Regions from separate parts of the Enterobacter hormaechei subsp. xiangfangensis genome, predicted to be linked through region 2. Evidence: predicted binding sites of a transcription regulator. Region 2 holds the regulator's gene; the other holds the start of a gene.

The links. Region 2 encodes LexA, which represses DNA repair genes until DNA is damaged. Its sites were predicted from a motif close to TNCTGTATGTACATACAGNA; they were not measured.
Region 1: a site for LexA is predicted at 12,818-12,837, ahead of mutH (DNA mismatch repair endonuclease MutH). Genes of this name have one in related genera too.

Annotation. Positions count from the first base shown of each region.
Region 1 is NZ_CP017183.1:3,724,467-3,739,199, forward strand. Features, by position in the region: gene ptrA (pitrilysin) at 1-2,260, opposite strand, end outside; gene recC (exodeoxyribonuclease V subunit gamma) at 2,400-5,774, opposite strand; gene BFV63_RS17750 (prepilin-type N-terminal cleavage/methylation domain-containing protein) at 5,787-6,110, opposite strand; gene BFV63_RS17755 (DUF2509 family protein) at 6,095-6,493, opposite strand; gene BFV63_RS17760 (prepilin peptidase-dependent protein) at 6,490-7,050, opposite strand; gene BFV63_RS17765 (prepilin peptidase-dependent protein) at 7,041-7,505, opposite strand; gene thyA (thymidylate synthase) at 7,690-8,484, opposite strand; gene lgt (prolipoprotein diacylglyceryl transferase) at 8,491-9,366, opposite strand; gene ptsP (phosphoenolpyruvate--protein phosphotransferase) at 9,594-11,840, opposite strand; gene rppH (RNA pyrophosphohydrolase) at 11,853-12,383, opposite strand; gene mutH (DNA mismatch repair endonuclease MutH) at 13,067-13,759, shown strand; gene BFV63_RS17795 (YgdI/YgdR family lipoprotein) at 13,888-14,106, shown strand; gene BFV63_RS17800 (NADP(H)-dependent aldo-keto reductase) at 14,239-14,733, shown strand, end outside.
Region 2 is NZ_CP017183.1:313,884-328,616, forward strand. Features, by position in the region: gene plsB (glycerol-3-phosphate 1-O-acyltransferase PlsB) at 1-1,336, opposite strand, end outside; gene BFV63_RS01510 (diacylglycerol kinase) at 1,491-1,859, shown strand; gene lexA (transcriptional repressor LexA) at 1,968-2,576, shown strand; gene dinF (MATE family efflux transporter DinF) at 2,640-3,977, shown strand; gene BFV63_RS01525 (CsbD family protein) at 4,097-4,306, shown strand; gene zur (zinc uptake transcriptional repressor Zur) at 4,354-4,866, opposite strand; gene BFV63_RS01535 (cupin domain-containing protein) at 4,984-5,472, shown strand; gene BFV63_RS01540 (conjugal transfer protein TraF) at 5,665-6,951, shown strand; gene dusA (tRNA dihydrouridine(20/20a) synthase DusA) at 7,034-8,029, shown strand; gene pspG (envelope stress response protein PspG) at 8,166-8,408, shown strand; gene BFV63_RS01555 (quinone oxidoreductase) at 8,593-9,576, opposite strand; gene dnaB (replicative DNA helicase) at 9,637-11,049, shown strand; gene alr (alanine racemase) at 11,066-12,145, shown strand; gene tyrB (aromatic amino acid transaminase) at 12,255-13,448, shown strand; gene aphA (acid phosphatase AphA) at 13,708-14,421, shown strand; gene BFV63_RS01580 (secondary thiamine-phosphate synthase enzyme YjbQ) at 14,534-14,733, shown strand, end outside.

The DNA.
Region 1 (14,733 bases), 1.3 Mb from region 2:
TGCTGCTTCCCGCTTTTTCGAAGATCACGTTCTGCTTTTTCTCTACCAGCACATCCTGGTTACGGCACCACTCATCGCCTTTTGAACCCAGTTGCGCACGGACGTTTTGCGCCAGCGTTTTAGCCTGATCTTCGCTCATATTCCCTACAACCAGGAACTCCGGACGGGTATTGGTTTTCAGCGCATCACGGTAAGCCAGCACCTCTTTTAAGGTGACTGAGGGCAATATCGCGCGGCGATCTTCGCGCTGGAAGTACGGAATTTGCGACAGCATCTGTGCTGGCATAATCGCCTGATCGTAGGCTTTACCCTTCTCGGCAGAATCCATCATCTGGGCATACCAGGACTTAGCCTGCTCGAGCTGTTCTTCCGTAGGCGTATAGCTGAAATAACCGTCCAGCAGCGCCTGGAACAGCTGCGGCAAACGCTGGGTATAGCCGTTGGCATTCACCATCAGGCCGTTATTGGCGTTGGTGGAGAAACTGATACCACCAACGGCAGCCTGGTTGCTGAGCTGATCGAGGGCAATACCGGCCAGATAATCGTTAAGCGCAAACAGCACCTGGTTTCTGGCGCTGTCCATTGCTTTGGGGTTACGCAGCACCACGCTGACATCCGCTTTTGGCTCGTCGGCGAAATAGCGGCTTGGGGTGTAGACCACGCGCAGCGTCGGCTCATCAACAATCAGCTCCGGGTGCGGATACGCCTTTGCGGGTTTGATCAGCGAGAAATCGTCCGGGATGTAGGGGTTAAGCTCCGGTAACTTCAGCGCAATTTCCCCCGCCTTTTTCTGCCAGCCCGCGAAGGTCTGTTCGCTGATTTTTTCAACCTGATACGGGGCATCAACGAAGTAGGCCATTTTGTTATGCGGTTCGTTCGGGCTGATATACCAGACGCGGGCATTCTGCGGAGTCATCATCGCCAGACGCGCTTTGAGCGCTCCGGCGTCAAACTGGTCGGCAATATTTACCGCATCCAGCGTATGTTCCACCGGCACGCGGATCATGGTATCTGCCAGCCACTCAACGTAGTCCATATCACGCGTGATAGAGGGATAGCGGAAATCGAGATCCAGCACGTGCGCCAGCTCGTCAAAGTAGCGTTTATCGACGCCTTTGTCGCGCAGCAGAGAGAGATAACTGAAAATGGCCGCAACGACGTCGTTCCGGTGAGCCAGCCCTTTATCGGTCAGCGTCGCGGAGATGGCCAGCACGCCGCTATTCCCATTTACAACGGGATCGGAGTCAGCGCGAATACCTTCCACCAGCCCCTGCTTTTGCAGCCAGTCGGAGAGCGTACCCGGGCTGCGGTTGCCGATAAGATACGTCACCAGCTCGTCGGTTTTGCTGCGGAACTGCGCCGTGTTGTTATCAATACGGAATTCAACGCGTAACACCTTGCGCGGCAAGGCCGGCACATAGTGAATAACAATGCCTTTTTGCGCGTCCGTGACAACTGGCACGTTAATCTGCGGCAGATCGATATTTTTATTTGGCACCCTGCCGTAGGTCTGCGCGGCCATGTTTGCCAGCGTCGGCAACGGTTTATTGCTGTAGATAACCGCTTTCATCAGATTGGCGGAATAGTATTTTTCACGAAACGCATGCAGCGCATCGAGCACCGGGCTACCTGGCTTGTCGCTCAGCGTTTCAAGGTTGCCGCCTGAGAAGCGCGAACCCGGGTGCGCCGGATTGATGGTTTCAGCACTAACCTGCGCCATGCGCATACCGTCTCGCGTGCGCGCCATCGTCAGTTCGGCGTTCACGGCATTACGTTCACGGTCAGCGTATTTTTTATCCAGCAGCGGTGCGGCGATGGCATCCGCCAGACGGTCCACCGCCCCATCAAGCGCATCATTTTCCACTTCCAGGTAAAACGCGGTGCGATACGGCGCGGTACTGGCGTTGTGGCTGCCGCCATGCATTTTCAGAAATTCGGACAGGCTGTCAGGCTGTGGGTATTTTTTAGATCCCATCAGCGTCATGTGCTCAAGGTAGTGCGCCAGTCCCGGATGGGCGTCAGGATCTTCCAGCGAACCCACCGGCACAACCAGCGCGGAGAGCGATTTCACCGCCTGAGGATCGGAAACCAGCAGTACGGTCATCCCGTTATCAAGACGAATCGCCTGATACTGACGGGTGTCCTTATCGCTCTTACGGATTGTTTCCTTGACAGGTTGCCAACCGGAATCGGCCTGAGTGACGGGAGCCCAAAGGGCGATAAACAAAACAAACGCTTTGAACAAGGTGCTGCCTGGCATTACGACCTCTTTATCACGGCTACATCATTAACAACGTGCGTGCTGGACACGCCAGCATCTCTTTCTTTGGGTACATCAGTCCGTGATAAGAGGTGCATCATAAATGAACACCTCATACTGCGCAATTTTTATACAGCACTCAGGACTGATTAAATTTGTATAACGGTAACAGGTAGCGTTGCGCCTCCTGGGTGATAATGTCGAAATATTCTGGCTCCAGCGTTCGCCATAAACGTTGATACCAGACATCGTCACCTTCGCCACGTACCATCATGTTCCCTTCGTAGGCCTGCAAAAACTTGCTGCGCGCTTTCTGGAGCGAAGCCTCATCCGTTAACATGGCATCATTCTGCGCGTCATAACAGGCTTTTATCCATGCCCCCCCACTTTCAGGCAGCAAAAGCAGGGGTTTGTTCATGCCCTGACGGTAACCTTCAATATAAAGCGACAGGTACGTCAACGCCTGCTCAGGCTCCATCCGCGGGAAGCGCCATTCGCCGTCCTTACGTACAAACAACCGGCTTTCACCTTCGTGACCACTCGCACTGTAGACAAGATGTTCGAGCCAGAGTTGCAGGCCATGTGAAACGCTGAGCATGGATGGGCGCCAACGCAGCAGCCCGTCAGACTGCACGTGCGTGAGCCAGCCGCTAAGGTGCATACCGTTACAATCGAGATCGATTTCAATGCTGCTCGCCGGCTGCCGACACGCGATAACGCGGTCAGCTAGCGCTCGCATCTCCTCGCACTGGGCATCCCAGACGATTTCGCCGAATGCACCATACGGAAGTAATCCCGACGCCCTGTAACGTCGGAACAGTTTACTGGCGTCTTCTTCGTCAACCAGCGCATTCAGAAGCTGGGAATTAAGCTTAAAACGCTCCAGCCCATCAAGAATAAACGGTTCCGCATCGGGGATTTCGCTCTCTTCAGAGCGGAAATTCACCTGCAAGCGTTGCTGGAAAAACGCCCGAACCGGGTGTGCCCAAAAGCGCTGTAGCTGCTCAAACGTGAGGGTGTCTATAGCGCGCGGTTCGAGCGCCTGAATAAAATCGGTTTGCGGCGTCCCCGCTTTCTTCGCGGCGGGAAGCCACTCGCGGGCATAGCTTTGCAGTTCATCAGGAACGTAGTTGACAGGATCGAACGGCATACGGCTATGGTGGCAAGTGATATGCGCTATCACCCGACGTTCGCTTTCGTCGCAGTTGCAGGCTTCATCGCCCGGCAGATAGTGGCTCTGTCCAATGTAGTCCACCAGCTCCTGCACCAGCACAGACGGGAAACGCTCGCTGTTATCCTGAATTGAACGTCCGATATAGCTGATATACAGCCTGCTTTGCGCAGACATCAGCGCCTCAAGGAAGAGATAACGGTCATCATCGCGGCGGCTGCGGTCACCCCGCTTCGGTTGTGCGCTCATAAGATCAAAGCCCAGAGGCGGCAGCGCACGCGGATAAATACCGTCGTTCATGCCAAGCAGACAGACCACTTTGAACGGGATTGAACGCATTGGCATCAGGGTACAAATATTCACCGGCCCCGCAAGGAAGCGCTGGCTGATGCGCTCCTGATCGAGACGTTGCGTCAGCTCATCACGCAGAAGCGAAAGGGGAACCGCCTCGTGATAGTGCGAATTAACCCCTTCATCAACGATGGCCTGCCACTGCTTCTCGATAAGCGCCATGGCGGCTTCAGTTTCGCTGTCCGGCAGGAAGAAATCATTCAGCATTTCGCGGCAAACTGGCAGCCACTCTTCGAGCAGGCGGGGCTGCATCAATGCACGGCGCCAGCGGTTGAGCTGCATAAGCAGCGTGGCTAAGTGACCAACCAGTTCCGCGATCAACCCACTGGATTCATCGTACGGCAGCACGTCATTCCATTCGCCGTGGATGCTCTCCATTGCATACCCCAGCAGCATGCGCGTCAGCCCAAACTGCCAGGTATGCTGGCCGGTTGCTGGCAGTTCGAACTCCTGGACGTTATCATCGTCGATACCCCAGCGGACACCGGATTCGTTGACCCACTGGCGCAGATAGCGCAACCCCTCTTCGTTAATGTTGAAACGTGCGGCCAGAACTGGCACATCCAGCAGTGCCAGCACATCCTCAGAGATAAACCGGCTATCAGGCAGCGAAAGCAGGCTGATAAAGGCCTGTAGCGCCGGGTGTGACTGACGAGCGCGACGGTCAGAGATTGCGTAGGGCAGATAGCGGTCGCCCGTTGCGCTGCCAAATACCGCCTGAATAAACGGGCTGTAGCTGTCGATATCCGCCACCATCACCACGATATCGCGCGGTGTCAGGGTTGGGTCGTCCTGCAACATGGCCAGCAGGCGGTCATGAAGAATTTCAACTTCACGCTGTGGGCTGTGACAAACGTGGATCGCGATACTACGATCGTCAGGATCCAGTTTTCGCTTCTTATCGCTTCGCGCAAACTCCTCGGCAGTGATCCCGGCAACGGCACGGTTCTCTAAATCCAGAATATCAAGCTGAATATTGTGCAGCAGGCTATCCGGCGTAATATCGGCAAACGCATCCACATCCCCTTCTCCCGAGGAGGTGATATCTGAAAGCAGATAAATATAGTCACGTCCGAGCTTGCCCCACGAGGCAAGCAGCGGGTTCGGCAGGTTCTGAATCCCCTCTTCATCAAAAAGCTGCGCCGCGTTTTCACTGTCTTTAAACAGCGGCACCGCGCGTTCTTCAAAGAGACGTTTTCTCTGACGGGTGACCAGCCGTGAAAGCCAGCGCGGATCCTGAATATCCCCCCAATAGTGCCGACACGGGTTGGTAAAGAGGATATGGATATCAGTGTGCTTACCGAGCGCTTTTAGCGCGTTCAGGTAGACAGGCGGCAACGCGGAGATACCGCAAATGAACACGCGTGACGGCAAACGGGCTGGCCGTTCTGCGCTGTTCTCAAGTATCGAGATAAAGCGATCGTACAAGTTAGCACGGTGCCACTTAGGCTGACCGAGTTTCCCGGTATGCTCGACCAGCGCTTTCCAGAGCGGCGCCTGCCAGATTTGCGCTTCCGGTAACCCATCGACTAATTCTCCCGCTTCCCAGCGAATCAGCCAGTCTGCACGGTAAACCAGATACTGGTCATAGAGGTCGGCAGTACGTGAGGCCAGCTGGAAAAGTTTACGCTTGTCGGTGTCGTCATTCAGGTAGTGCCGCAGCATGGCAAACTCATCACGCGCCAGCATGTCCGGCAGCAGCGTCATCAGTTTCCAGGCCATGCTTTGTTTGTTGAAGGCGCTCTGCTCAGGGATGTCCGGCAGGACGCGAACAAACATCTCCCAGATAAAGCTCGCGGGCAGCGGAAAATCGATGTTCGCCGCAATGCCAAATTTCTGCGAAAGGGACATTTGCAGCCACTGCGCCATACCGGTGCTCTGCACCAGCACCATTTCTGGCTCAAACGGATCGTCAAGACGCTCTTGCTCAACGATATACTCCATCAGTGCTTCCAGCACATCCAGACGATTTGAGTGGTAAACCCTTAGCATAAACGCTCCCGACTAGCGGCTAACCGGGCAGTGCAGACGCGTTAACGCGCCCTGCCGCCCCATAGGAGAAATAAGTGTGACCGTGATGCTGACACATCCGGACTGTGTTGTCTGCCCCCGACTGACCTGCCAGCCCGGCGGGAGCGTTAATGTTGAGATCTGCGATTGATTCCACGCATGATGCCATAGCTGACGATACTGGCTAAGCGCCGCATACCGGGCTGCCAGCGCGCGATGATATCCGGATAACGCCGTCACAACCACAACCAGCAACATCATTGCCAGCAAAACCTCCACCATGCTAAATCCTTTTTGTCTGCTCAGGGTAACTGACATAGCGTACTTTCCTTAAGGGGGCAGAAATCACTCCAGCCGTGGGCGGAAAAGCGTATCTGCCCTTCCGCGATGTCCCCGCCTTGCCATAGCAACAGATCGTCATTGCCGGCAATAAGCAAAACACGCTCCCCAAACAGCCTTACACAGACCCGCAAACGCTGTGTCTGTTTGCACTGAACCTCTGGCTGTAAAGCCCATTCCTGAACGCGCCCCCACTCCAGTGCAGATTGCACGGCAGCCTGCTGGCGAACAGACAAACTCTCGCCACTTACCAGCGTGCTAAAGGTTTGCAACTGCTGATTTAATCCGGTGAGGATCAGCGTGCCGAGCACCAGCAATAGCAGGACCAGCGCCAGCGATGACATGCCCCGCTGACGATTCACAGATTAAACCCCGTTACGGTATGGCGAGCTGAAAAGGGTGCGGTCAGTTCACCTTTACGGCGGGCACGCAGCTCGATACTGATGACCGGCGCAAAGCCAGCACGATCGGTTTTAGTGACCATAAATTGCTCTATCAGGACCCGATCCGGGTCGGTGAGCTTATCCCATCCCTTACCGTCACAGGATGTGGCGCCCCGCAGCGTTTCAAGCGATCCGGACTCAAGCCGAAATCCCGTACTGTCGTTTTCTGACGCGGTGCTATCCCACTGGCCGTTGCTGTTCGCATCCCATTGCACAATCGCACATCGTCCTTGCCTGCCGATGATCATCCCCTGTCCCTGGCAATGCCCTGCACAGTATCCTGCTCTCTGAAACTGTTTACCGACCGCGAACAGACGTTGCCAGACCTCATCCTCCAGCTCCTGCTGCCCGGATTGCAGTAAAACCCCCCGCTGTAGCCCCGGTAAAAAACGTGACGTGCTGAGTAACAGAATGCTGCTTATCGTCATCGCAATCAGCACTTCCAGCAGGGAAAACCCTTTTCGATTTACTGGCATGCACCTTCTCCTGCGGCATTACACAGCCTGATACGTCCGCCATTTGAGACAATAACCCACCACCCACCAGCGCGGCTCTGCACCCGGATATGTCCGGCCCACGCGGTATCTCTTAAACCGTAAAATCCCAGCGCAGGTGTTATGTCGCTTATCGTGACCCCTGGCCACATCGGCTTCATCACGAACGGTCCGCCGCTGTCACAACCGGTCACCGCTGAACTGGCCAGACAGTTCTTTTCACCGTCGTTATACAGCGCGATCCTGTGCTCGCTGTTGTGACGGTTGGCGTCATTGCGCAAAAACACCAGGTAATCCCGCACCTGGCAGGCGGTTTGCCAAAGCCGCTGCCGCTGCTGCCAGCTGTCCCAGCCATAGAGTCCTGTGGCGCTGAGGATCACTGCCAGCGAAACGGCGATAAGGGTTTCGATAAGCGTAAAGCCTTGTTCGTTTTTCATGGCGGGAGTGTGGAGGAATAGCAGAAACGGTGCGAGCGTCAAACCAGAACTTTACGAGCCGCTTTCAGGAGATTTTCACCCGTTGCAACGCGTTGCATCATCTCTGGAAACAGGCTCGAAAAACAAAACGGGCGTGAAAAAAAACCGGCGCTAAAGAGCACCGGTTGTGTCAGGATTTGCCGTATCAGATGGCGACAGGAGCTTTAATGCCGGGATGCGGGTCGTAACCCTCAATCTCGAAATCATCAAAACGGTAATCGAAGATCGAGTCCGGTTTACGTTTGATCACCAGCTTCGGCAATGCACGCGGTTCGCGCGTCAGCTGGAGATGCGTCTGTTCCATATGATTGCTGTAGAGGTGGGTATCACCGCCCGTCCAGACAAAATCGCCTACTTCAAGATCGCACTGCTGCGCCATCATATGCACCAACAGCGCGTAGCTGGCGATGTTAAACGGCAGGCCGAGGAACACGTCGCAGGAGCGTTGATAGAGCTGGCAGGAGAGCTTGCCGTCCGCCACGTAAAACTGGAAAAACGCGTGGCAAGGCGCCAGCGCCATTTTATCCAGTTCACCCACGTTCCAGGCAGAGACAATGATACGGCGCGAGTCCGGATCATTTTTCAGCTGGTTTATGACGGTCGTGATCTGGTCGATATGACGGCCGTCCGGGGTAGGCCACGCGCGCCATTGCTTGCCGTAGACCGGACCCAGGTCGCCGTTCTCATCTGCCCACTCGTCCCAGATGGAGACATTGTTTTCATGTAGATAAGCAACGTTGGTATCGCCTTGCAGGAACCAGAGCAGTTCATGAATGATCGAGCGCAGATGGCAGCGCTTCGTTGTCACCAGAGGAAAGCCTTCTTGCAGATTGAAGCGCATCTGGTGGCCAAAAATGGAGAGCGTACCGGTGCCGGTGCGGTCGTTTTTCGGCGTGCCCTCGTCGAGCACTTTTTTCATCAATTCAAGATACTGTTTCATGATTCCTCAGGAAAGTTGTTGCTGTGGACGACGACGATACGCCCAAATCATCATAATGGCACCCGCGACAATCATCGGGATGGAGAGGATCTGCCCCATGCTGATGTACTGTACCCATTCACCGGTAAACTGCGCATCCGGCTGGCGGAAGAACTCGACGATGATACGAAACGCGCCGTAGCCAATCAGGAACAGACCGGAGACAGCCCCCATTGGACGCGGTTTGCGGATATAAAGATTCAGGATGATGAACAGCACCACGCCTTCCAGCGCCAGCTCATAGAGCTGTGACATATGGCGCGGCAGGACGCCGTAGGTATCGAAAATGGACTGCCACTCAGGATGCGAAGGCAGCAGCGCGATATCCTCTGCGCGGGAGCCCGGGAACAGCATGGTAAACGGCACGCTCGGATCGACACGCCCCCACAGCTCACCGTTGATGAAATTGCCCAGACGCCCTGCGCCCAGCCCAAACGGGATTAACGGCGCAATAAAATCAGCCACCTGGAAGAAGTTGCGTTTGGTGCGTCTGGCGAAGATCACCATCACGAGGATCACACCAATCAGTCCGCCGTGGAAGGACATACCGCCGTCCCAGACGCGGAACAGATAGAGCGGGTCGTTCAGGAATACCGGGAAATTATAGAACAGGACATAACCGATGCGACCTCCCAGGAATACGCCGAGGAAGCCGGCATAAAGCAGGTTTTCCACTTCGTTCTTCGTCCATCCACTGCCCGGACGACTGGCGCGACGGCCAGCAAGCCACATGGCAAAAACGAAGCCCACCAGGTACATCAGACCGTACCAGTGCAGCGCTACAGGTCCTATTGAGAAAATAACCGGATCGAATTCCGGAAAATGCAGATAACCACTGTTCATCTGTCACCACAAGATGTTGTTATTCCGCTGAAAGTGGACAGCGGGTGAATTGCATTCCCGCCGTTGGCAGGTGCTCCAAAGTTGCGAATCATAGCATAAGGCAGGCGCGGAGGATGCGCCTGAGATGTAAAAGATGTGTATAGGGGTTCATGCGCGCAGTTCTCCCTCACCCCATCCCTCTCCCTCAAGGGAGAGGGGTCGTCCGAGCAGTCATTATTTTGTGGGGATCAGCGGCCACCGCGGATCAAACCGCCCATGCCGCGTCGCTCCATAAACGCAGCCACCTGATGGCGCACTTCGGCTGCCAGCTGTGCTTCCAGGCTACGCGCGGCCAGTTCGCGCGCCTCATCTTGTTCGATGTGACGTAACAGGTATTTCACACGCGCAACGGAACGTCCGTTCATTGACAGGTGACGGAAACCGAGACCAATCAGGATCGCCACGCACATCGGATCGCCGGCCATTTCACCGCACAGGCGCAGGTCGATATTATGCTGCTCGGCTTCGCGGGCGATCATCGCCAGGGCACGAAGCATCGCCGGATGCAGGCTATCGTAGATGCTGGCAACACGCGTATTGTTGCGATCGACTGCCAGAATGTATTGCGTTAAGTCGTTGGTACCAACGGAGATAAAATCAACGCGGGTCGCCAGCTGCGGCAACATAAAGACCATCGAAGGCACTTCAAGCATCACGCCGATACGGGGTTTAGGGATCGCATAGCCGATCATCTCTTCCACTTCGCGCCCTGCACGTTCTATCAACCGCCGCGCTTCGTCGATCTCGTCAATACTGGTGACCATCGGCAGCAAAATGCTGAGATTCCCCGTGGCCGCGTTGGCACGCAGCATGGCACGAACCTGGATAAGGAAGATTTCCGGCTGATCGAGGGTTATGCGGATCCCACGCCAGCCGAGGCAGGGATTCTCTTCACTGATGGGCATATAGGGCAGTTGCTTATCCGCGCCGACGTCCAGGGTGCGCAACGTGACGGGTTTGTCATTAAACATCTGCAACATGCCCTGATACTGCGCCACCTGCTCCTCTTCTGACGGGAAGCCGCTTTGCAGCATAAACGGTATTTCAGTGCGGTAGAGGCCGATGCCATCGATGCGGCTGCCGAGCTTCTCTTCATGCTCGGGGCTTAAGCCAGCGTTGAGCATCACCTTCACCCGCTCACCGCTCTTGAGCTGCGCGGGCAGGTTGACGTCATCTTCCGCCAGCTTGCTTAATTCATTCTCTTCGCTGATAAGACGCTGGTACTCCTGAAGGAGAACCGGTTCAGGATCCACCAGCAACTCACCACGATATCCGTCCACCACCAGCGTACGGCGATGCAGTACGGAGGGCTGAATATCCGCCCCCATCACGGTCGGAATACCGAGCGCGCGCACCATAATGGCGGCATGGGAGTTAGCAGCGCCATCGCGCACCACCACGCCCGCCAGCCTGTCCTGCGGTAATTCAGCCAGCGTCGTCGCTGAGAGTTCATCGGCCACCAGCACAAACCGGTTCGGCCAGGCGTTCGCCCCCTGAATAGTATCATCGAGGTGGAACAGCAGACGTTGCCCAAGCGCGCGTAAATCGCCGGCGCGCTCTTTCAGATAACCGTCAGTCAGCACCGCAAACTGCTCAGCAAATTTTTCAATGACCTTTTTAACCGCCCATTCTGCCACCGACCCTTTATCGACCTCGGCAAATAACTCACGACGCAAACGCGCATCGGAAAGCAGGTGTGAGTAGAGATCGAAAATAGCCGCCGTCTCTTTTTGCGCGCCAGCGGCAAAGCGTTTGCTGTAGCGACGAAACTCATTCGCCGCCTCTTCCAGCGCAGCGGTAAGCCGTTCGCGCTCAAGCGCTTCATCCAGCGTCGAGGCTTCGTAGACCTGCTCCATCAGCGGGAGCGTGGCATCCATCCAGCCTTCGGCAATCGCGACGCCCGGCGAGGCCGGAAGCGCGCGGATGCGGGTATGACGATACTGCCCAAAAAGGGCTGCCAGCTGAGACTGGGAGAGGATAGCAGCCATCTGCGTTGCCAGCGTGACGAGGAAAGACTCCTCGCTTTCGTCGTACTGCCGCAACTCTCGTTGCTGGACAACAAGCACGCCAAGCAGTTGGCGGCGCTGAATAATAGGCACGCCAAGGAAAGCGCGGAACCGCTCCTCTTTGACGGAAGGGATATATTTGAAGCTGGGGTGTTTTTGCGCATCGGCAAGGTTGATTGGCTCCGCCAGTCGCCCGACCAGGCCAACAATACCTTCATCAAACGCGAGCGTGACGGTGCGTCCCCGTGGTTTTTTTAAACCGCGGGTTGCCATCAGGTAGTAGCAACGTCGGTCATGATCGGCCAGGTAGACCGAACAGACCTCGGTTTCCATCGCAAGACAGATGTCCGTCACCAGAATATTCAGCGCCTCGTTGAGGCGAGGCGCACTGGCAACCTTTTCAACTATTTCTCGCAAGCGGGTGAGCATGATTTGCGTAGCTTAACCTCTTTTACGTCGCCAGGCAGGTGCGCTCTGTGGCTTCGGAGGCGTCTCCTGAAGCTGCATCACGACACTTGCGAACTCTTTCATCACCCTACGATATACATCGCGCTTAAATGACACGACCTGACGAACCGGATACCAGTAGCTTACCCAGCGCCAGCCATCAAACTCTGGCGTGCTGCTGGTTTGCATATTGATATCTGAATCGTTGCCCACCAACTGCAAAAGAAACCACTTCTGTTTCTGGCCGATACAAACCGGCTTTGTGTCCCAACGCACCAAACGTTTCGGTAACTTGTAACGCAACCAGTTGCGGGTCGAAGCCAGAATACGAACATCTTTTCGGCTTAAACCAACCTCTTCAAACAGCTCCCGGTACATCGCTTGTTCTGGGGACTCTCCAGGATTGATCCCGCCTTGCGGGAACTGCCAGGAGTGCTGACCATATCGCCGGGCCCACATCACCTGGCCCTGACGATTACAAATTACTATTCCTACGTTTGGGCGGTAGCCATCGTCATCAATCACCGGACTACCCCAAACTAAATCTGATATATGAATGATTGTTTCACACTACAGGGAGGCGGTAAACCACTCTCTTACAGGCCTGCAACCTAATAACATTTGAATAACTCACAATTTAGTGAGGAGTTATAAACAGATGCGGGCGACAGAGACCATTTTTATTCACCTTTTCTGTGGATATAGTTGTGAAGAAGTGCGGAATTACCGATGAACAACCTTTTAACCCGACGAAACGCCACTTTACCCTGCCAAAAATAAATCATTTAAATTCATAATATTATATTGGAATTAAGGGTGCCAGAGGCGATTAACGTGACGATCGTCACATCAAAGATCCTCCTGCTGATGAAAGATCGAACAGCGTCGGTTTTATCCACAGATTGTGCCAATAAGTTAGGCACAATTTGTGTGAAAATTCGATTTTCATCGCACGTCAAGGCTGTAAATTGAAACAGTAGTGGCAGTTATTCCCAGTTATCCCATTTTTCTGTGGATAACATGGTGTAAGATCCTGTTTATTGTCAGTGACCAGAATTGCACAACCTGTTTTTTAGCCGCGGCGCGACGGGCTATAGTCTAAAAAAGATGAAATAAATCATACGCATGGGATATTCACTCAGAAAAAGGTAAACTCTGTCCACAAGGGATAAAATATCAGCTCATTTTTTAATCAAAAGGTTGTTAGTATGCATTCTCTCGCCCCACTGCTCTCCCCTCCCGTCAGTGAAGCCCAGTTGCTCCAGCAGGCGCAACGTCTGGCAGGCTATTCACTGGGCGAGCTGGCCGTGATGGCGGGGTTGACGATACCCAACGATCTAAAGCGTGATAAGGGCTGGATCGGCGTGTTGCTGGAACGCTGGCTGGGCGCAAGCGCGGGCAGTAAACCCGAGCAAGATTTTGCGGCGCTGGGGGTGGAACTGAAGACGATCCCCATCGATAGCCAGGGGCGGCCGCTGGAAACCACCTTTGTCTGCGTTGCGCCGCTCACGGGTAACAGCGGAGTGACCTGGGAAACCAGCCACGTCAGGCATAAGCTGAAGCGGGTGTTGTGGGTACCCGTTGAGGGCGACAGGCAGATCCCGCTGGCAGAGCGTCGCGTTGGCGCCCCGCTGCTCTGGAGTCCGAATGATGAAGAGGAGAGACTGCTTTCCCAGGACTGGGAAGAGCTGATGGACATGATTGTGCTGGGACAGGTTGAGCGGATCACCGCCCGGCATGGCGAAGTGCTGCAACTTCGTCCTAAAGCCGCCAATAGCAAAGCGCTCACTGAAGCGGTAGGCGCACAGGGCGAACCGATCCTGACGCTGCCGCGCGGTTTCTATCTTAAAAAGAATTTCACCGGGGCACTGCTGGCACGCCACTTCCTGTTGAAAACATAGTTTTTTACTAATTTTGCGCTCCGGCTAACATAATCTCCTCCTTTTTAAGATTTCCCCCCTTTCACCTGTCGTAATATCAGGTTATTACTACACTATGATTTGATACGAGCCAGGTGAGGATGAGAACGATGAAAAAATGGGCAGTAATTATCTCAGCAGTCGGTTTAGCGTTTGCGGTATCGGGTTGTAGCAGCGACTATGTCATGTCAACGAAAGATGGTCGTATGATCCTGACCGATGGCAAACCCGAAGTCGACGACGATACCGGTCTGGTGAGTTACCGCGATCGCGAAGGCAATCAAATGCAGATTAATCGCGACGAAGTCTCCCAGATCATCGAGCGTTAAACAGATAAAGGTCAGTAGCTTGCTGGCCTTTTTGATTTTTTCCTTCCCCTTTTGCCTTCCCTCTGCCATGTTTATATTCCTTTGTCGGGAGGCTCCTGACGCAGTCTGTATGTCTAAAAAAGGAAACCGGCTATGCATTATCATCGTATCCCCCACAGCGCTCTGGAGATCAGCCAACTGGGGTTGGGCACCATGACATTTGGTGAACAAAACAGCGAAGCCGATGCCCATGCACAACTCGATTACGCCGTCAGCCAGGGCATTAACCTGATTGACGTGGCGGAGATGTACCCCGTTCCTCCCCGCCCGGAAACACAAGGTCTTACTGAAACGTATGTCGGCAACTGGCTGGCGAAACGCGGCAATCGCGAAAAGCTGGTCATCGCCTCCAAAGTCAGCGGACCTTCCCGTAATAACGATGCCGGGATCCGCCCTAATCAGATCCTCGATCGCAAGAATATCCGTGCGGCGCTGGATGCAAGCCTCAAGCGCCTGCAAACCGACTATCTCGATCTTTATCAGGTGCACTGGCCGCAGCGTCCGACGAACTGCTTCGGTAAGCTTGGCTACACCTGGAACGAAAGTGCTCCGGCCGTTACCCTGCTGGAAACGCTGGAAGCGCTCACG
Region 2 (14,733 bases):
TCTCTTTAGTCGCACCGCGCAGCTCTTTCGCGTAGGTGCCCACTTCCATCACGTGTTCATAACCGATGTAAATCGGCACCAGCGTGATAGGACGGGTACCGCCACGCAGCATGGCCTGAATGGTCATCGACAGCGTGCCGGTCTTTGGATCGAGCAGACGACCGGTACGCGAGCGACCGCCTTCAACAAAGTACTCCACAGAATAACCGCGGCTGAACAGCTCGCCCAGATACTCCCTGAAGACGGTGGAGTAAAGCTTGTTACCTTTAAAGGTACGACGAATGAAGAACGCACCCAGACGGCGGAAAATCGGGCCTGCTGGCCAGAAGTTCAGGTTGATACCGGCAGCAATATGCGGTGGCACCAACCCCTGGTGATAGAGCACGTAAGAGAGCAACAAGTAGTCCATGTGGCTGCGGTGGCAGGGCACATAGACAATCTCGTGGCCGTCGTGCGCTAACTGACGCACGCGTTCGGCGTTGTGGACGTTAATCCCCTGATAGAGGCGGTTCCACGTGAAGCCGAGGATACGGTCAGAGAGGCGAATCATCTCGTAGGAGAAGTTCGCGGCGATCTCTTCCATCAGCGCGATTGCGTTCTGCTGCGCTTTCTCGTGCGAAATTTTCTTGCTGCGCGCTTCGTCTTCTACGGCACGGGCAATCGCTTTGGAAGCCAGCAGCTTGTTGAACAGATCCTGACGTGCCGGGAGACGTGGTCCAACGGCCGCCAGACGCTGACGTGCAAAGTGCATACGCGCAACGCGCGCCAGCTTTTGCGCAATGATTTTGTCAGTGCCGTGTTCATCCGCCATGCGGCGCAGTGAAACGGAAGGTGAGAAGCGGACAAAACTGTCGCGTCCCAGCCAGGAGACGGCGAAAAACTTCTGAATGCCGTTGAGCATACGCAGCGGCGGGTTCTCTTCCCCTTTTTCGCGCCCCGGACGACGGCCAAACATCACCGACACCGGCACCATCTGCACGTCCAGATCGGGGTTGCTGCGGTGCAGATCGAGGTAATCATGGAACAGCTTAATGGACTCTTCTTTCGGCGTGTAATAGGTGAACACGCGCGGCCCGCCATGGATGAACACGTAGCGTGGCAGCAGCGTACCGTCGACTTCCAGCGGTTCAAGTGGGTCAGGTAAATCGTGCGCCAGACATTGAGCGCGAAGCGTCAGCAGGTCTGCCTTCGAGTTATAAGGCAAAACGTACATAATAGGGCGCGACGTATCGAGCCCTAATTCCAGCGCAGGTTCTGCTGGGATAGACTTACTTTTTACCAGGACGCTTAATGGTAAATTAAGTAATTTGTAGTAAATTCGTGGCCAGCCGGACATAAACGATGTAAAGCCTCTGGTTAATAATGCAATTGCGGCGCAAGGATAACAGAAAGCGCGCAAAATTTCTGTTGTTACCCGTCATACTTCAGGTTGCAGCAAAACGCGCTGCGGCTTTAGTTACAGACGCTATTTATCATAAAAGGTTCTTTTAATGGCCAATAATACCACTGGGTTAACTCGAATCATTAAAGCTGCCGGTTATTCATGGAAAGGTTTCCGCGCTGCATGGGTTAATGAAGCCGCTTTCCGCCAGGAGGCGGTTGCTGCAATCGTTGCCGTTGTCATCGCCTGCTTCCTTGATGTTGATGCTATCACCCGCGTACTGCTCATCGGATCTGTCTTTCTGGTGATGATAGTGGAAATTCTTAATAGCGCTATTGAGGCCGTTGTTGACCGAATCGGGTCGGAATTCCATGAATTGTCTGGCCGGGCGAAAGACATGGGTTCCGCTGCCGTACTGCTGGCGATTATCACTGCGGCGATCACCTGGGTCACGCTGCTTTGGTCGCATTTCCGATGAGCCTCGAGGAATAATTAAGTCCCTGGTTTTTTGTGCAGTTTTTGGTTCCAAAATCGCCTTTGACTGTATATACTCACAGCATAACTGTATATACACCCAGGGGGCGGTATGAAAGCGTTAACGACCAGGCAGCAAGAGGTGTTTGATCTCATTCGGGATCATATCGGCCAGACGGGTATGCCACCCACGCGTGCAGAAATTGCGCAGCGTCTGGGCTTCCGTTCTCCTAATGCTGCCGAAGAGCACCTTAAAGCGCTGGCGCGTAAGGGCGTGATTGAGATTGTTTCCGGCGCCTCACGCGGTATTCGTCTGCTGGTGGAAGAAGAGAGCGGTATTCCGCTGGTGGGTCGCGTAGCGGCAGGTGAACCTCTGCTGGCGCAGCAGCACATCGAAGGGCACTATCAGGTTGATCCAGGCATGTTCAAGCCGAGCGCCGATTTCCTGCTGCGCGTTAGCGGAATGTCCATGAAAGATATCGGTATTCTGGATGGCGATCTGCTGGCGGTACACAAAACGCAGGACGTGCGTAACGGGCAAGTCGTGGTGGCGCGCATTGATGATGAAGTGACGGTTAAGCGCCTGAAGAAACAAGGCAATACCGTGCAGCTTCTGCCTGAAAACAATGAATTCTCCCCGATTGTGGTGGATCTCCGCGAGCAGAGCTTCTCTATTGAAGGACTGGCGGTCGGCGTTATCCGCAACGGTGAATGGCTGTAATCTCTTCCTGACAGGCTGTAGTTCCTCTACAGCCTGGCCTGTTTTCTGATTCCGGTAATTTCCATGGCATTGCTAACTTCTGCCGATAAGGCGTTGTGGCGTCTTGCGCTACCGATGATTTTTTCCAATATTACCGTTCCTCTGCTTGGGCTGGTGGATACGGCGGTTATCGGGCATCTCGATTCGCCGATTTATCTCGGCGGCGTCGCGATCGGCGCAACGGCGACCAGCTTTCTCTTTATGCTGCTGCTTTTTCTGCGCATGAGTACGACGGGCCTGACGGCCCAGGCGTATGGTGCAAAAGATCCCCTGCGTCTGGCGCGTGCGCTGGTTCAGCCGCTCATTCTGGCGTTCGGTGCTGGCGCGTTAATCGTTCTGTTGCGTACGCCGCTGATTGATTTTGCGCTCCATATTGTGGGCGGCAGCGATGCCGTACTGGAACAGGCCCGGCGGTTCCTCGAAATTCGCTGGCTCAGCGCGCCCGCTTCACTGGCAAACCTGGTCCTGCTGGGCTGGCTGTTGGGCGTGCAGTACGCCCGCGCGCCGGTGATCCTGCTGGTGGTAGGCAACCTGCTTAACATTATGCTCGATCTGTGGCTGGTGATGGGGCTGCACATGAACGTCCGGGGCGCGGCGCTGGCCACGGCGATTGCCGAGTACGGTACGCTGCTAATTGGTTTGGGAATGGTCTGGCGCGTACTGGCGATGCGCGGTATCACCCTGGATCTGCTGAAATCGGCCTGGCGCGGCAACATTCGTAAGCTGCTGGCGCTTAATCGCGACATCATGCTCCGTTCGCTCCTGCTGCAACTCTGCTTTGGCGCCTTAACCGTTTTTGGTGCGCGTCTTGGGCCTGAAATCGTCGCAGTCAACGCAGTGCTCATGACGTTACTGACCTTTACCGCTTACGCGCTGGATGGTTTTGCTTACGCCGTCGAGGCGCATTCAGGGCAGGCCTATGGCGCGCGTGAAAGCGGCCAGTTACGTGAGGTCTGGCGTGCTGCCTGTCGTCAGGCGGGCCTGGTGGCGCTGGCCTTTGCTCTGGTATACGCCTGTTTTGGTGAGCATATTGTCGCGCTACTCACCTCGTTGCCCGCGCTACGTGAGCTGGCCGATCGCTACATCCTCTGGCAGGTAGTATTACCGGTGGTGGGTGTGTGGTGCTATTTGCTGGACGGCATGTTTATTGGTGCGACGCGAGGGGCGGAGATGCGCAACAGCATGGCCGTCGCGGCGGCGGGGTTTGGCCTGACGCTGCTGACCCTGCCGTATCTCGGCAATCATGGTCTGTGGCTGGCGCTGGCGGTGTTTCTCTCACTGCGTGGCCTTTCGCTGGCCGTTATCTGGCATCGTCACTGGCGAAACAATACCTGGTTTCCAGCCCCGCACGATATATCGTAACGGTTAAAGATTCCGAATATAAAAACAACTACCGAATCCTTAACTACAATAATAATCACGTCCAGCAGAAAAGAACGTAGCGGGCGATACTCATAGACGCTTAACACGAGGACACGATTATGAATAAAGACGAAATCGGCGGCAACTGGAAGCAATTCAAAGGTAAAGCGAAAGAACAGTGGGGTAAGCTGACAGATGACGATATGACCGTCATTGAAGGTAAGCGCGATCAGCTGGTAGGTAAAATCCAGGAGCGCTACGGTTACGAAAAAGATCAGGCGGAAAACGAAGTCAAAGACTGGGAAACCCGTAACGACTACCGCTGGTAACCGGTACTATCCCCAAGGGCGGCCCTGAGCCGCCTTTTTCTTTGGCTTTAACGCGGCTTTTTCTTCACCAGGATAGAGTGATCGTGCTGACAGTCATCCTGATGACGGCATGACTCCACCTCCACGCAGGCAGAACATAAGCCGTGGGCTTCAATCACATTATGGCGCAGCGCAAAGCCCATTCTGGCTGCCAGCGTATGCATAATATCTTCCACACCTTCCGCACACTCTTCCTTCACCACACCACAGCGATCGCAGATAAACATGGCGGACGTGTGAGTTGGCTGGTCAAAAAGATGGCACAGCACATAGCTGTTTGTTGATTCCACTTTATGCACAAACCCTTGCTCCAGCAGAAAATCCAGCGCCCGATAAACGGTCGGCGGTTTTGCCTGCGGCTCGCTTTCACGCAGCAGATCGAGCAGATCGTAGGCGCTGATGGCGCCCTGTTGCAGGCTCATCAGACGCAGTACCTCAAGGCGCTGCGGGGTCAGGCGCACATTGCGTTGCGCGCACAGCTTTTCAGCTTGCGCTAACAGCTCTTTTGTGGACTTGTCCATCGGGCACCTCGGATGTGGTAAGGGGTGAAAACTCTCACTTTATCATGTTCTGCTAAAAACACCGAGATCCGCCAGGCTGTGCTATACCTGACGCATCGCAAATCAAGAGATCGCAAAATGAAAAGACCTGACTGTATTCGGCACTGGCGGGACGTGGAAGGCGCTGATGACGCAACGTATCCTGACAGCAACGAACGTTTTTCTATTGGCGCGCCGCTGGCCCGCAAACTGGGTCTCGGCCGCATTGGTATTCACCATGAACGGCTGCCGCCCGGACGCCGCACATCTTATCCGCATGCGGAAAGCGACGAAGAGGAGTTTGTTTACGTTCTGGAGGGTTACCCTGAGGCCTGGATCAATGGCTATTTATGGAAGCTCGAACCCGGAGACAGCGTGGGATTTCCAGCCGGGACGGGCGTGTGTCACACCTTTATCAACAATACCGATGAAGAGGTGCGCTTACTGGTGGTGGGTGAGGCCAATAAAAAACATAACCGTATCTACTATCCGCTCAATCCGGTGTATGCCGCGACGCGCGAAGACCGCTGGGTCGACCATCCGCCTCAGTTTTTTGGGCCGCACGATGGAAAACCTGGGCGAAAATAATTTCCTCTTCTATAAATATTGATGGTCGTCACATATTACAACAGGCCGGGATGGAATTTAACTTAAGGAAATAGCGGGTCTTTTTGCACTTATTCACAGCAATAGTTCGTTCCTGTTTGGGTGATAACAGACAGGGTTAACTAATAACAAACTATTTACGAGCACACTGTGAAAAAACATTTTAAATTTTCGATGGTTAGCATCGCTGTCTCCTTTTTTATGGCAAATCAGGCGGGAGCAGCCAATACCTGGACGGAAGCGCGTAGCGACGCAATGGGCGGAACGGGTGTCGCGGCAGGGAGCTATGGCAGCGGGGCGTTAATCAACCCCGCGTTGCTGGCAAAATCTAAGCCCGAGGATGATGTGACGGTTATTTTGCCGTCCGTTGGCGTGCAGGTGACCGATGAAGACAATCTTCAGGACGAGATTGATACCATTAACGACAAAATCAATCATTACAAGGATGTGGTTGATAGTCTGACCCCCATTGAAGTTATCACCAATCCATTAGGTTCGATCAATCAGTTCCAGGGCGCAGCGAAAGATCTCGCTGATGAACTGGACTACCTGAAAGGCAAGACCGCACACGCCACCGCAGGGGCGGGGATTGCCGTCAGTATCCCTAACGATGTTCTTTCCGTGGCCTTTATGGCAAAAGGCTATGCCCATGGCCGGGTCAGCTCTTCAATCGATCAGCAGGACATTGATTATCTGCGCGGTATACAACGAAGCGATGCGGTGGCTGCCGGTGTGGCGCTGGATGCCGCGCTAAACGGTACCGATCAGATCACCAAAAACCTTAACTCTACGGCGTCTGGTCGGGCGGCGATTGTGTCCGACTACGGTATTGCGGTGGCCCGTCAGTTCGATCTTGGCGGCGTTCCGGTTTCCGTTGGCGTCACGCCGAAGTTGCAAAAAACCTGGCTCTATAACTACACCACCTCAATCTACGATTACGACAGTAATAAGTGGAACGACAGCCGCTACCGTACCGACGACACTGGCTTCAACGTCGATGCCGGTATTGCGGCTGATTTTGGTGAAAACTGGACGGTCGGTGTGAGCGGACAAAACCTGATGTCGCGCGATATCGATACCAAAGATATCCACATTCGCAACGGACGCACGGGAGAGGTAGTGAGTTATAAAGACACCTATCAGATCCGTCCGCTGGTCACTGCCGGGGCCGCCTGGCATAACGATCTGGTCACGCTTACCGCAGACGGCGATCTGACCGAAACCAAGGGCTTTAAAAGCGAAGACACCTCCCAGTACGTTGGCGTCGGTGCCGAAGTCACGCCGCTGAGCTGGCTGGCAGTACGCGCCGGTTATCGTGCGGATATGAAAGGGAACGACAGCAACGTCTTTACCGGCGGTGTCGGTTTCGCGCCGTTCAACGCCGTCCACGTTGACCTGATGGGGCTTTATGGCGAAGACGAGACCTGGGGCGCAGGGGCACAGTTGAGCATGACGTTCTAAAGTCCACCGGAGGCGCTGCGCCTCCGGCTTTTCTTTATGCTATAGTAGCGCCCCTTTTCCACCAGATGCTTAAAACTTCGCCATGTCGTCAGAATTCCAGACCGCTTTCCCTGCACACCGTTTCTCCATTGCGCCAATGCTCGACTGGACGGACAGACACTGCCGCTATTTCCTGCGCCAGCTCTCCCGCCATACGCTGCTGTACACCGAAATGGTCACTACCGGCGCAATTATTCATGGCAAGGGCGATTATCTGGCGTACAGCGAAGAGGAGCATCCGGTTGCGCTGCAACTGGGTGGCAGCGATCCGGCTGCGCTGGCGCAGTGCGCGAAGCTGGCTGAAGAACGCGGCTATGACGAGATTAACCTCAACGTCGGTTGCCCGTCCGACCGTGTGCAAAACGGTATGTTCGGCGCGTGTCTGATGGGTAATGCACACCTGGTGGCGGACTGCATCAAAGCGATGCGCGACGTCGTCTCTATCCCGGTCACGGTCAAAACCCGTATCGGCATAGACGACCAGGACAGCTATGAGTTTCTGTGTGATTTCATCAACACCGTATCAGGGAAGGGTGAATGCGAGATGTTTATCATCCACGCCCGTAAAGCCTGGCTCTCTGGCCTCAGCCCGAAAGAAAACCGCGAGATCCCGCCGCTGGACTACCCGCGCGTGTACCAGCTGAAACGCGACTTCCCACACCTGACCATGTCGATCAATGGCGGTATTAAGTCGCTGGACGAGGCCAAAGCGCACCTCGAACATATGGATGGCGTGATGGTCGGACGCGAGGCGTATCAGAATCCGGGCATTCTGGCGACGGTTGACCGGGAAATCTTTGGCGTTGAGGGTGCTGACACCGATCCCGTGGCCGTAGTGCGCGCCATGTATCCGTACATTGAGCGCGAGCTGAGTCATGGTACGTATCTGGGCCACATTACCCGCCATATGCTTGGCCTGTTCCAGGGCATTCCTGGTGCGCGCCAGTGGCGTCGTTATCTCAGCGAGAACGCGCATAAAGCCGGTGCGGATATTGAGGTACTGGAACACGCGCTGCGTCTGGTTGCGGATAAACGTTAAATTTCGCTAAAAGATGGTCAAATACGCCACGCCCTGCAACACATTGCGGGGCGTTTTGCTTTCAGAACAACAACTTATTTTTGGCATGATTCTTGTAACGATCGCAGCATCATTCGGGAACTCGTGGGAGAGCACCATGCTTGAACTACTTTTTGTGATTGGTTTCTTTATCATGCTGATGGTCACGGGCGTGTCGCTGCTCGGTATCCTGGCCGCGCTCGTTGTGGCCACGGTGGTGATGTTTGTCGGCGGTTTATTTGCCCTGACGATTAAACTCTTGCCGTGGTTACTTCTGGCGATTGCGGTGGTATGGGCGATACGGGCGATTAAATCGCCAAAACTGCCCAGTTATCAGCGTAATAACCGCTTCCGTTACTAAGGTATTGAGGGGTACGTCACATACCTGCAACTTTTCCGGCAGCAATCCTTAGAACAGAATAGGATTTACTTATCGAATCTGTCACTATGGCTGCCGCTAAAGAATTCATCGAGCTGTACCCTACATACAGCCGAACTAAAAAAAGAAAGGGCTTCCCACGGGAAGCCCAATTTCTTTTTATGGCTCAGGGAATTAACAGACTCGACCCCTGCGTTGCCCGGCTCTCCAGCACCTCATGCGCACGTTGCGCATCGGTCAGCGGATATTTCTGCGCCTCTGCCACATCCACTTTAATCACCCCGCTGGCGATCAGCGAGAACAGCTCGTTGCTGGCTTCCTCGAGTTCTTCCCGGTTGGTGATGTAACCTTGCAGGGAAGGGCGAGTGACGTACAGTGATCCTTTCTGATTCAGAATGCCCAGGTTCACCCCGGTGACAGCCCCGGAGGCGTTACCGAAGCTCACCATCAGCCCGCGACGTTGCAGGCAGTCCAGCGAAGATTCCCAGGTGTCTTTCCCCACCGAGTCATACACCACGCGGACCTTTTTGCCGCCAGTGATCTCTTTTAGCCGCTCAACGATGCTCTCTTCCCGGTAGTTGATCACCTGCCATGCGCCCGCGTCCAGCGCACGCTGCGCTTTTTGCGCGCTGCCTGTGGTGCCGATCAGCTTCGCGCCCAGGGCTTTCGCCCACTGGCAGGCAATCAGCCCCACGCCACCTGCGGCTGCGTGAAACAGGAATTGCTCGTCAGGCTTAATTTCGTAGGTTTTACGCAGCAGATAATAGACCGTCAGCCCTTTCAGGAATGAGGCGGCAGCCTGCTCGAAGCCGATCGCATTTGGCAGAAGCGCCGCTTTCTCGGCCGGAACGTTATGGATGGAGCTGTAAGCGCCCAGCGCCGATTGCGCGTACACCACGCGATCGCCTTCCTTAATGTGCTTAACCGCGCTGCCCACTTTGCTGACGATGCCGGCCGCCTCGGTGCCCAGCCCGCTCGGCATCGACGGAGGCGGATAGAGGCCGCCGCGAATATAGGTATCGATGTAGTTAATGCCGATAGCTTTGTTTTCCACCTGGATTTCGTTCTCGCCAGGCGCAGCGGGGGTAAATTCCACCGCTTTGAGTACGTCAGGGCCACCATGCTTGTGAAATTCAATACGTGTTGCCATGCTTCCTCCAGAATGTGGTAATCTTTCGACCCACTCTTTATCTCGGTAACTCCATTCACTATGGCAGGAAACAAACCCTTCAACAAACAGACTGAACCTCGTGAGCGTGATTATCAGGTCGCCGGGTTAAAAGTCCCGCCGCACTCGATTGAAGCGGAACAGTCGGTGTTGGGCGGTTTAATGCTGGATAACGAACGCTGGGACGACGTCGCCGAGCGCGTTGTCGCGGAAGACTTCTATACCCGCCCGCACCGCCACATCTTTACGGAAATGGCGCGTTTGCAGGAGTCGGGCAGCCCGATCGACCTGATTACGCTCGCAGAATCGCTGGAGCGTCTGGGACAGCTCGACAGCGTCGGCGGATTTGCCTATCTGGCAGAACTGTCAAAAAACACGCCAAGTGCCGCGAACATCAGCGCTTACGCTGATATCGTTCGTGAACGTGCCGTTGTCCGCGAGATGATCTCGGTGGCGAATGAGATCGCCGAGGCCGGTTTCGATCCCCAGGGGCGCACCAGCGAAGATCTGCTCGACCTGGCGGAATCCCGCGTCTTTAAAATCGCCGAAAGCCGTGCGAATAAAGACGAAGGCCCGAAAAACATCGCCGATGTGCTCGACGCCACCGTTGCACGTATTGAGCAGCTTTTCCAGCAGCCGCACGATGGCGTGACGGGGGTGAACACCGGTTATGACGATCTCAACAAGAAAACGGCAGGTCTTCAGCCGTCGGATTTGATTATCGTGGCCGCACGTCCGTCGATGGGTAAAACGACATTTGCAATGAACCTCGTCGAAAACGCGGCGATGTTGCAGGATAAGCCGGTGCTTATCTTCAGTCTGGAGATGCCCTCTGAACAGATCATGATGCGTTCTCTGGCGTCCCTGTCGCGCGTGGATCAGACCCGCATCCGTACCGGTCAGCTGGACGATGAGGACTGGGCGCGGATCTCCGGCACCATGGGGATTTTGCTGGAAAAACGGAACATCTATATTGATGACTCCTCCGGCCTGACGCCGACGGAAGTGCGCTCCCGCGCGCGCCGTATCGCCCGTGAACACGGTGGCATCGGTCTCATCATGATCGACTACCTTCAGCTGATGCGCGTTCCGTCGCTTTCCGACAACCGTACGCTGGAGATTGCCGAGATTTCGCGCTCGCTCAAGGCGTTAGCCAAAGAGCTGCACGTGCCGGTGGTGGCGCTGTCGCAGCTTAACCGCTCTCTGGAACAACGTGCAGACAAGCGCCCGGTCAACTCCGACCTGCGTGAATCCGGCTCCATCGAGCAGGATGCCGACTTAATCATGTTCATCTACCGTGATGAGGTTTATCACGAGAACAGCGACCTGAAAGGGATCGCCGAAATTATTATTGGTAAGCAACGTAACGGCCCCATCGGTACGGTACGTCTGACCTTTAACGGCCAGTGGTCGCGTTTCGACAACTATGCCGGTCCTCAATATGATGATGAGTAATTTCTAAGGAATTCAAATGCAAGCGGCAACTGTTGTTATTAACCGCCGCGCTCTGCGACACAACCTGCAACGTCTGCGAGAACTGGCGCCCGCCAGTAAGCTCGTTGCAGTCGTGAAAGCGAACGCTTACGGACACGGTCTTCTTGAGACCGCGCGAACGCTCCCCGATGCCGACGCTTTTGGCGTCGCCCGTCTCGAAGAAGCTCTCCGCCTGCGCGCAGGTGGAATTACGCAACCGATTCTGCTCCTCGAAGGCTTTTTTGAAGCCTCGGACCTGCCGACCATTGCCGATCAGCACCTGCACACGGCGGTGCATAACGAAGAACAGCTGGCCGCGCTGGAAACGGCCGAACTGAGCGAGCCGGTCACCGTCTGGATGAAGCTCGACACGGGCATGCACCGTCTGGGCGTGCGGCCGGAAAGCGCGGAGGCGTTTTATCAGCGTCTGTGTCAGTGCAAAAATGTGCGTCAGCCGGTGAACATCGTCAGCCACTTTGCCCGCGCCGATGAGCCTGAATGCGGCGCAACGGAACAGCAGCTTGATATCTTCAACACCTTCTGCGAAGGCAAACCGGGGATGCGCTCGATCGCGGCATCCGGCGGTATTCTGCTGTGGCCGCAGTCGCACTTCGACTGGGCGCGTCCGGGCATCATTCTTTACGGCGTATCGCCACTGGAGAACAAACCCTGGGGGCCGGACTTTGGCTTTAAGCCGGTGATGTCGCTGGTTTCAAAGCTGATTGCCGTGCGTGAGCACAAAGCGGGAGAGCCGGTAGGTTACGGCGGCACCTGGATCAGCGAGCGCGAAACCCGTCTTGGCGTGGTGGCGATGGGCTACGGTGACGGCTATCCCCGCGCCGCACCAACGGGCACGCCGGTGCTGGTCAACGGTCGTGAAGTGAAGATTGTCGGCCGCGTGGCGATGGACATGATTTGTGTTGATCTGGGGCCCGACGCGCAGGATAAAGCGGGGGACGATGCGGTGATGTGGGGCGAAGGCCTGCCGGTAGAACGTATTGCTGAAATAACAAAAGTGAGTGCTTACGAACTTATCACGCGTCTTACCTCAAGGGTCGCGATGAAATACGTCGACTAAGCATGAGCGGGATGCGGTGCATCCCGCTGCTGTTAACATCCCCTCGATCTTCTTCCGCTTCCGGTTTATTGTTGAATTCCCTGCCTCATAATAATCCGGAGAACATCGCGTGTTTCAGAAAGTAGACGCCTACGCCGGCGACCCTATCCTCTCCTTGATGGAGCGTTTCAAAGAAGATCCTCGCAGCGACAAAGTGAACCTCAGCATTGGTCTTTACTACAACGAAGACGGCATCATTCCTCAGTTGAAAGCCGTTGCTGAAGCTGAAGCGCGTCTTAACGCAACCCCGCACGGTGCTTCGCTTTATCTGCCGATGGAAGGATTAAACACCTACCGCAACACTATCGCGCCGCTGCTGTTTGGTGCGGACCACGCGGTGCTCGCGCAAAAGCGCGTAGCGACTATCCAGACGCTGGGTGGCTCGGGTGCGCTGAAGGTAGGCGCAGATTTCCTGAAAAAGTACTTCCCGGATTCCGGCGTGTGGGTCAGCGACCCGACGTGGGAAAACCACGTTGCGATCTTCGAGGGCGCGGGCTTTAAGGTTGAAACCTATCCGTGGTTCGACAGCGAAACCAACGGCGTGCGCGTTGATGCGCTGCTGGAAAAACTGAACACCCTGCCGGAGCGCAGTATCGTATTGCTGCATCCGTGCTGCCATAACCCGACGGGTGCGGACCTCACCAATGCCCAGTGGGATGCGGTGATCGAGATACTGAAGGCGCGTAACCTGATCCCGTTCCTCGACATCGCCTATCAGGGCTTTGGCGCGGGCATGGAGGAAGACGCCTACGCCATTCGCGCGATTGCCAGCGCGGGGCTTCCCGCTCTGGTCAGCAACTCCTTCTCAAAAATCTTCTCCCTGTACGGCGAGCGCGTTGGCGGTCTGTCCGTGGTGTGTGAAGACGCTGAAGCCGCGGGACGCGTACTCGGCCAGCTGAAAGCGACGGTCCGCCGGATCTACTCCAGCCCGCCGAACTTTGGTGCGCAGGTGGTGGCGACAGTTCTCGGTGACGAAACACTGAAATCGTCCTGGCTTGCCGAAGTAGAAGCGATGCGTAAGCGCATCCTGTCGATGCGTCAGGAGCTGGTTAACGTCCTGAAAGAGGCCGTGCCTGGGCATAACTTTGATTATCTTCTCAAGCAGCGCGGGATGTTCAGCTACACCGGACTGAGCGCAGCGCAGGTCGATCGCCTGCGTGAAGAGTTCGGTGTCTACCTGATCGCCAGCGGCCGTATGTGCGTGGCGGGTCTGAATGCCAGCAACGTCCAGCGCGTGGCGCAGGCGTTTGCAGCTGTGATGTAAGTACTCACTACTTATTATCTCCCTCTCCCTGTGGGAGAGGGCTGGGGTGAGGGCATCAGGCCGCAGAAAATCTTGCCCGGTGGCGGCTGCGCCTTACCGGGCCTACATTACTTATCCACACTTTGTGATCGTCTTCTTTTTATTCCGCTTCATAAGTAAAAACTCCTTTCCTTCCCCTCCCGCTGGGGTTATGGTCGGATAGTTTTTTGACCATCCGCTCAAAATAAAAAGATAACAAACTGAATATTCAGGGGAAAATATGCGCAAGATCACACTGGCGCTCAGCGCCGCCTGCTTATTGTTCTCGCTTAATAGTACCGTTGTTGCGCGGGCTTCTGCACCCACGCCGCTTTACACCGGCACCACCGCCGCCATTCTTGCCGAACAGGCCCCCATTCACTGGGTTTCAGTGGCACAAATTGAAAACAGCCTGACGGGTCGCCCGCCGATGGCCGTGGGCTTCGATATTGACGATACCGTTCTCTTCTCCAGCCCCGGTTTCTGGCGCGGCAAAAAAACGTACTCCCCGGACAGCGAAGCCTATCTGAAAAACCCGGAATTCTGGGAAAAGATGAACAACGGCTGGGATGAGTTCAGTATCCCGAAAGAGGTTGCCCGCGCGCTGATCGCCATGCACGTAAAGCGCGGCGACAGCATTTACTTCGTGACCGGACGTAGCCAGACCAAAACCGAAACCGTCTCGAAAACGCTACAGGATGATTTTCTGATCCCGGCGGCCAGCATGAATCCGGTCATTTTTGCCGGGGACCAGGAAGGGCAAAACACCAAAACCCAGTGGCTGGAAAAGAAAAATATCAAAGTGTTCTACGGGGATTCAGATAACGACATCACCGCGGCGCACGACGTGGGAGCCAGAGGCATCAGGGTGTTACGCGCCTCGAACTCCACCTACCGACCGCTGCCGATGGCCGGAAAATTTGGTGAAGAGGTGATCGTTAACTCTGAATACTGATGCATTAACGGCGGGGTGAATGCTTTTTTAAGCAAATCTCGCTGCGCGGGTTTTACCTTTCGCTTTCTTGCTGCACACTTAGAAAGATTCACCTTTCATAATGGAGCAGCACATGTGGTATCAACAGACCCTGACCTTAAGCGCAAAACCACGCGGATTTCACCTTGTGACGGACGAAGTCATCGGGCAAATCCGCGACCTGTCGCGCGTCAAAACGGGTTTGCTGCATCTGCTGCTTCAGCACACGTCTGCTTCTCTCACGCTCAATGAAAATTGCGATCCCACCGTCCGGTCTGATATGGAGCGGCATTT